DNA from 2 places in the Mammaliicoccus sp. Dog046 genome. Region 1 is predicted to be linked to the other one. Evidence: riboswitches for the same ligand, from Rfam matches in the RefSeq annotation. Region 1 holds a riboswitch; the other holds the start of a gene.
The links. Region 1 has a riboswitch for thiamine pyrophosphate ahead of tenA (thiaminase II). Riboswitches for the same ligand answer to the same signal wherever they lie in the genome.

Region 1 (4,224 bases):
AATATGTTTTCATTTGATCAAGATGAATATCAGAAATCAATATTTCTAACAACCAACCAGTACCACTATTTTCTTTATTAATTATTATTCCATCTAATAATTCATATTCAGTAATTTGTTCATCATTAACAATTTGAAATCGGACTGCTTTAAATGTTTTCATAAACAACCTCCTCTTAGTTAAATCTACGAATCTTCAACTTTGATATCCATTATAAAGCACTTATGAGAAAAATAAAAATAAACATTGGAAATTGTAGGATTTAGTTACTGTTTATTTCCATTTTTCCATTTTGACGAAAAAGTGTGCATCACTTTATATTAAGGTTAAAGGAGGTGAGAATATGTTAAATAAATCTGTTCTAGTAGGCCGATTAACGAAAGACCCATCATTTTTTAAAAAGGGTGAAATGATGATCTCAACATTTTGTTTAGCTGTTGAACGTGGTTACAAAGGTAAAGATGGAAATATGGCGGTAGACTTTATCGTATGTAAAGCGTTTGGAAAGCTAGCGTATAACATTCATGAATATACGAGGAAAGGGCAATTAATTGCATTAACTGGTCAAATTCAGACAAGGGCATATATGAAAGAAGATAAAAAGCAATTTATAACTGAAATTATTTGTGAAACCATTAAATTTTTAAATATGCCTGCATCTTCTAAAGGTTCTTTTCCTCAAAGTAAAGAAGATATACATGAATTAATAAGTGAAAGTGTTGAGAGTTATTCAAATGATTTATCTTCACAAATCCACAAAGAGAAACAGCGAGCGATGCATCATGTGCGTGAAAGTAGTCAACAAAGTGTGAGTGATGAAATGTATGATAAATATAGTCATGCGATAAAAGTTATCAATTCAGAGTCACAAGGTGATAACGATGCACGTAAAGTAACAACATCTTCCCCGGATCCTCCGAAATAGCTATTGAGTATGTTGGTTGTTTCATAGATTGTACTTCCTATTTTTTTTTATAAATATTGAATCTTTTCAAAAACTTGCTGTCTTGCTGTAGGGCAGCAAGTATACATAATCATTTATAATTGGATAACAAATTACAGAAATATGACAAATTGTCTGATAATTGATTTTGCTCAATCTAAATATACGCCTGTAAATCAAGGTTTTCTAAAAAGTAATGTAGTAATATTACTTGGAAATCATTGTCATAAAACTGTAATGTTTGCCAGATTTTTTTTATATTGTTGTAACCTATGTCACGAAAAATAATGGTATAGTTTAAACAGTAAAAATCATATAAAAAGTGAATCTCACGGGAGGAAACATTTAATCATGAAAAAACTATTAGCAGTGTCAACGGCTGCTGTTGCAGTTACTACAGGGGTAACAGCTACAGCTGATGCAGCAAGTCATACAGTAAAATCAGGAGATACTTTACATAGTATTTCACAACAATATGGAACTACAGTTAGTGCACTTAAATCAGAAAATGGTTTAACTTCTAACTTAATCTTACCAAATCAAGTTATCAAGATTAACGAAGCAAAAGAAGCTTCACAATCTACTACAGAATATACTGTAGTTGCGGGAGATACTTTAAGTAAGATTGCATCTAAATATGATGTTACAGTTTCACAATTAAAAGCTTGGAATAATTTATCATCAGACTTGATTATTGTTGGTCAAAAATTATCATTACAAGCACCTGCGCAATCTGCAGTTCCTGCACAAGCGCCTGCTGCTCAACAAGCGCCGGTTCAATCTAACCAAGCGTCAGCACAACAAACTTATCAAGCACCAACACAACAACAAAGCTACCAAGCGCCAGCACAATCATATAAAGCGCCTGCTCAACAAAGTTACCAAGCACCAGCACAACGTGTTCAAACAACACAAACGTCAACAGCTAGTACTGGTGGATCTACTAAAGCTCAATTCTTAGCTGCAGGTGGTACTGAAGCTATGTGGAATACAATCGTATTACCAGAATCAAGCGGTAATCCAAACGCTGTAAATGAATTAGGTTACAGAGGTCTTGGTCAAACGAAAGAAGCATGGGGAACTGGTTCAGTAGAAACACAAACAAAAGGTATGCTTAACTACGCTAAACAACGTTATGGTTCAGTTGATGCAGCGATTGCATTCCGTTCTCAAAATAACTGGTGGTAAGCTAAAAAGTTGAAAATTTAATTACATTAATCCAATCGCCTAGGAAATATCCTTGGCGATTTTTTTAATTTGACCATAATGATTCTATTTGATAATCTTAATTTAACTAAATAAGTAAATGACTGCTAGGGGCGCCTTAATGGCTGAGATGATATTAATCAGTCCCTTATAACCTGATTTGGGTAATGCCAACGTAGGAAAGCAGTTAATTAACGTATATACCTATTGTTAATTGACTTCTTTTTTATGAAAGAGGTCATTTTTTTATTGAGAAATTTAATATTAGGAGTGGGAAAATGCTTTTTACAGACAGATTAAAACAGAAAGTGCAACCGATCATTGAGGAAATTTATAAAGATGATTTTATACAAGGATTGATCGATGGTGATATTTCTAAAGAAGCGTTAAAACATTATTTAAAAGCAGATTCTAAATATTTAAATGAATTTGCAAAAGTATATGCGTTATTAATACCTAAAATAAATTCTAAATCAGAATTAAAATTTTTACTTGAACAGATTGAATTTGCTTCTTCAGGTGAAGTAGGGGCACATCAAATCCTTGCTGACTATATTGGAGAATCATATCAAGAAATTATAAAAGATGGATCATGGTATCCAACTGCGGATCATTATATTAAGCATATGTATTACAATGCTTACGCGCATGATGATGTCGCATATACAGTAGCAGCTATGGCACCATGTCCTTATGTATATAGAAAACTAGCACAAATGGCAATTGAACGTAATGACTTTTCAGAGGATCATGAATTAAAGGCGTGGTTTGAATTCTATTATAAGGGTATGGATGAACTCATGGACATTTTAGATAATTGGTTAAATGATTTTAGCCAACATAATAGTGAAGAAGCTATAGCTGTTGTGGAAAGAAATTTCTTAGAAAGTACAGTTCATGAACGTAATTTCTTTAAAATGGCACATCAAATTGAAGATTGGGAGTTTGAGGTGAATCAATATGAAGAAGCCTAAAATTGCACTTACAATCGCTGGGACAGATCCAACAGGTGGTGCCGGAATAATGGCGGATTTAAAATCATTCCAAGCATCCGGTGTATATGGAATGGCCGTACCTACGAGTATTGTGTCTCAAAATACGCTTGGTGTTCAAGCTGTGCATCATTTAACAGTAGATGTTATTGAAAGTCAGTTAAAGAGTGTCTTCGATGATGAACAACCACATGCAATTAAGACAGGGATGATTGCTTCAGAAGGAATGATGAACGCTATCAAGCCATATATTGAAGCATCTAATAAACCTTACGTGATAGATCCTGTGATGGTTGCGAAAAGTGGAGATGCATTAATGGATGAGCAAGGTAAAAATAAACTTAAAGAAATACTTCTGAGTTTAGCGACAGTGGTTACACCTAATATTCCAGAAGCAGAAGAAATTGTTGGTTTTAAAATACAAACTGAAGAAGAAATAAAAAAAGCAGGCGCTTTCTTTTTAAATGAAATTGGTTCAAAAGGCGTTGTGATCAAAGGTGGTCATCTTGAAGGAGATGCCATCGATTATTTATTTACTAATGAAGGTATTAAGCATTGGACGAGTGAAAGATTCAATACTAAGCATACACATGGTACAGGCTGTACATTTAGCGCGGTGATAACAGCAGAATTGGCTAAAGGACATACGATTGAAGAAGCGGTGCATACTGCTAAGCGATTTATCACTTTAGCGATTCAGCATACACCTGAAATTGGTAAAGGACAAGGTCCTGTAAATCATTTTGCTTACCAAAAAATTGAGGGGTTAGATTATGAGTAAATTAGAAAGTCTAAGAGTAAGTAAACCACTTGTCGTATGTTATACAAACGATGTTGTGAAGAATTTTACTGCGAATGGATTAATATCGCTTGGTGCAAGCCCGGCGATGAGTGAAGAACCAGATGAGGCATTGGAATTTGCGGAACACGCAGGAGCATTCTTAATTAATATTGGAACAATTACGACGGACAGAGCTTATGATATGAAGGAATATGCGACAATCATGCATGAAAATGGAGTTCCAGTAATATTGGACCCTGTTGCAGTTGGTGCATCGAATTTAAGAAAAACGTTCTGTTCG
Region 2 (4,224 bases), 340 kb from region 1:
TGCACACGACCATCTTCGATATAATCATTTAAAATTGCATCAGCTGCTTTAAAATAATTTAAACAATACGGACACGCGAAATTAATAAATGCTTCCACAGTATGTTCTGCATCTTTGTTTCCAAATGTTAAATGTTGAACTTCTGGCATAAATATAACCTCCTTATCACTTGTTATATTTATTTAACCATTACATCGCAGATAAAGCGAATAATTAAATTCAGAATAGTCAATCAATTAAAAATAAGCATAAAAAAACTGAGACATTATATTATGTCCCAGTTTAACTAAACTAATATTAGTTTTTAACAACGTTAACTGCTTGAGGTCCACGTTGACCTTCTTCGATGTCGAAAGTAACTGAAGCGCCTTCGTCTAATGATTTGTAACCTTCAGTTTGGATTGATGAGAAATGTACGAATACGTCGCTACCATTTTCTCCTTCGATGAAACCATAACCTTTTTCTGCGTTAAACCATTTTACTGTACCTTTATTCATAATAAAAGTCCTCCTGTGTGCTTTTGCACGATATATTTGCAATAATCAATCTTCAAACTTAAATGGACTTTATTAACAATGAATAAAACTACCAATTAATTTAATGTCGAAATATCACTTGATGACTACTATACGCTATCTGTTAAGAATTGTAAAGCATTATGTTAAATTAACACTTTTATTTTAATTTTATATCGTAAATGACGTTAAAAATACTAGTGGGGAGGGTGAATTTTAGAGATCGTCGCTTAATTCAGAAGTTAATCTACGACTTCAGTCATCTCGTCGCTTAATTCAGAAGTTAATCTACGACTTAGGCGATCTCGTCGCTTAATTCGAAAGTTAATCTACGACTTTGGGTATCTTGTCGCTTAACTCGGAAGTTAATCTACGACTCCCCCTCACCTCACGCCTCATATTACTTTTAATAAAATTAGAATTTGCTAAAATAAAAGAAAAGTATAAAGGGGAATTGCAATGACATCACCAAAAATTACACAAGACGAACAAACTGCGCTTTTTGAAACTTTAAAAAAACGTTTTGAAAAATTTCCAGAACGACATGAAAATATTGAATGGTCTGCAGTTGAAGATCAACTTAATTTAAACCAAGATAAACTTTGGTCACTTAATGAAATGGAAAAGACTGAAGGTGAACCTGATGTCATCGGTTTCGAAGATGGACAATATATTTTTGTAGATTGTTCTAAAGAAAGCCCTAAAGGTCGACGCAGTGTTTGTTATGACAGAGCTGCATTAGATGCTAGAAAAAAACATAAACCTGCTAACAGTGCGATGGATATGGCAAACGAAATGAACGTTTCTATGCTTACTGAGGAACAATATAGACATTTACAAACATTAGGTGAATTCGATAAAAAGTCATCTAGTTGGGTAGCAACACCAGAAAAAATACGTAACTTAGGTGGCGCATTATTCTGTGACTTCCGTTACGATACTGTATTCACGTACCATAATGGCGCCGATTCTTATTATGCTGCTAGAGGATTTCGTAGTATTTTAAAAGTTTAATAAACAAAAAATCCGAGGCATTCAGCCTCGGATTTTTTGTTATAACACCCCTTTGATTCTTTGATCAGTTACAATCAATATTACTTTTCCTTGTTTAATATCTTCTACATATCGTTCTGCTTCTGGTTTAGCGACATTGAGTACTTCTAACTTCCGTAACAATTCGTCCTCTTTATACTCAAAACCGCCAATACTTTTTCGATTATAATTAATATTTTTATATTCTGTTTCTTCTACAATACGTTCTGTATGTGCTTCGTTTTCTGTTAATATATAAATATCTTTTTGACTAATCCCTTGGTCTTTTAATGTGTTAATATCCGCTTCTAAGTCTTTCTCATTTGTATATGCTTTAACTACAGGTATCATACTATGACCTCCATCCACTTATGCTTGTTTCGTATTGAGTTTGTTATATCTTTCATTAGTAATATAGAAATTACTATTTTCAATTATAAAATCAAATACTTCTTCTTTTGTAATTTCATTTGGTAATTCATATTTTATTTCAATGCGTTCATCTTCTGTATTATCTACTTTAATAATGTGATCGGGATTAACGGCGATTGCTCTTTTGTTGTATTTTAACTTTACATCACTTTGCCTTTCTTCAATTAATTCTAGTCGTTCTATCTTAAAAGCACTATTAATTAATTCTTTCAGTCGCTGTTCTCGCTTCCGAACCTTTCTTCTGCTTTTAAAATCGGCGATATATTTTCTTCTTAAAAAGTAATATAACGTCGCAATGATGATTAACGAAATTAAAAAAATTAGTGTAGCCATTTCTCATCCCACCCTTTTGTTATAAAATTTCTAGAAAATCAGAATACACTTTGAGTGTAATTTGTTATTTTCATAATTCCCTTTTCTACAAAGGGTAAACGCAAATTATCACTGAACGCGATAAATTTATTTTTCTATTTGAACATTCTGATTAATATATGTACAATAAAGTTAATAATTAAATATGAACCACTGGAAGTGCCTTAATTAGAGGCTGAGACTAAAGTAGTGACTTTGGGATTCCCTGAACCTGATCCAGTTCATACTGGCGTAGGAAAGTGGCGTATCTAAAGAAGCTAATTTTTGCGCTATTTTTCTATATAGAAAAATAGCGCTTTTTTATTTGGAGTGAATTAGATGTTTATTGCCATTACACCGTATCAAGTATTAACAGAAATAGATTTAAATCATTATATCGAAATTTCCGAATCCATAGACTTATTGTTATTACGTGTTCCTATGGATCATGAATCACTATGTATCTCGGTAGACTACTTAATTCATCATGGATTCCCTAAAGATAAATTAATGGTGCATAGCGATATTACATTGCTTAAAAAATATGATTTAACATTTATACACTTTCGTGAAAATGATGAACACGCCTTTTCTTTTAAACAGTCACATCCACATATTTCTGTAAGTATGTCGACACATTCAAGCGAAAGTATACAACGCGCTCAAAAGCATGGATTAGATTTCGTATGTTTCGGTCATGTTTTTGAAACAGCTTCAAAAGATGGTAAGCGCCCTAGATCAAATGAAGAAATCAAACGAGCAGTCGCACATCATATTCCCATTTATGCTATCGGGGGAATTCATGTTCATACAATCAAACATTTACCTCCGGGATTCAAAGGTATTTGTGCAATTTCATTTTTTAGAAAAGCTAATATACAAGAAATCAAGTCTTTAAGAAAGGTGTGGCAAGCTTATGTATGATGTTCTAATCGTCGGGTCTGGCGTAATTGGCATGTCCATTGCGCGCGACCTTCATGAACATGATGATTTATCTATCGCTGTGATTGATCGTGACGTTCCTGGGCTACATGCTTCTTATAAAGCGGGTGGCATGCTCGGCGCTCAAAATGAATTCACTGAGAATACCGATTTATTCCAACTCGCACTGCAATCTCGTAGGAAATTTAAGACATTGAGTCATGAATTATATGAAGAAACTGGTATAGACATTCATTATCAGTCAGAAGGTCTTATTAAGATGGCCGCTGCTCAAGATGACACTGACAATTTAAACATGCAATGGAACTTTTTAAATACTCACGATAAAGATGTAGTCCGATTAGATAAACAATCATTAGCACAATTGTCTAACAGCAATATTACTTATCATAATCATGCCATTTATATTCCAAGAGATGGTCAAATCAATGCATCTCAATATACGAAGGCATTATTGAAATCGATTGAACAGAAAGACATACACCGTTTCTACCAAACTGAAGTTTCATCATTAGAACGGGTTCAAGATATTTATCGGGTTCAAACATCTAAAGGTACATTAACTGCTAAAAAAGTCATTGTTGCCGCTGGTGCATGGAGCGATCAATTGTTACAAGACTATAATATTTCAACAGAAATCACCGGAATTAAGGGTGAAGTATTATTGTTAGAGCAACCTCAGTTAGATTTAAAACAAACACTCTTTATGACTAATGGTTGCTACATTGTTCCGAAGTATCACAACAGATTTTTAGTGGGCGCAACAAGTTATAAAGATGACTTCTCTGTAGGTACAACTGCTAAAGGTGAAGACTGGCTATTCAATGAAGCAACAACTTATATCCCTTCTTTAGTAAATAGTAAAGTGATTCATAAGTGGTCAGGCATTCGACCTTTTACACTTAACGAATGGCCAATTATGGATGAAATAGATAACGGACTATTTCTTGT

Region 2: linked by a shared signal. The riboswitch ahead of P3U32_RS01710 (thiamine phosphate synthase) and the one ahead of tenA (thiaminase II) in region 1 are both predicted to bind thiamine pyrophosphate.

The regions. Positions count from the first base shown of each region.
Region 1 is NZ_CP120131.1:710,625-714,848, forward strand. Features, by position in the region: gene P3U32_RS03490 (YwpF-like family protein) at 1-163, opposite strand, end outside; gene P3U32_RS03495 (single-stranded DNA-binding protein) at 345-926, shown strand; gene P3U32_RS03500 (LysM peptidoglycan-binding domain-containing protein) at 1,296-2,132, shown strand; TPP riboswitch at 2,250-2,349, shown strand; gene tenA (thiaminase II) at 2,429-3,124, shown strand; gene thiD (bifunctional hydroxymethylpyrimidine kinase/phosphomethylpyrimidine kinase) at 3,111-3,923, shown strand; gene thiM (hydroxyethylthiazole kinase) at 3,916-4,224, shown strand, end outside.
Region 2 is NZ_CP120131.1:368,737-372,960, reverse strand. Features, by position in the region: gene P3U32_RS01735 (thioredoxin domain-containing protein) at 1-149, opposite strand, end outside; gene P3U32_RS01730 (cold-shock protein) at 298-498, opposite strand; gene P3U32_RS01725 (DUF4256 domain-containing protein) at 976-1,530, shown strand; gene P3U32_RS01720 (YflT domain-containing protein) at 1,570-1,899, opposite strand; gene P3U32_RS01715 (hypothetical protein) at 1,918-2,313, opposite strand; TPP riboswitch at 2,498-2,607, shown strand; gene P3U32_RS01710 (thiamine phosphate synthase) at 2,671-3,255, shown strand; gene thiO (glycine oxidase ThiO) at 3,248-4,224, shown strand, end outside.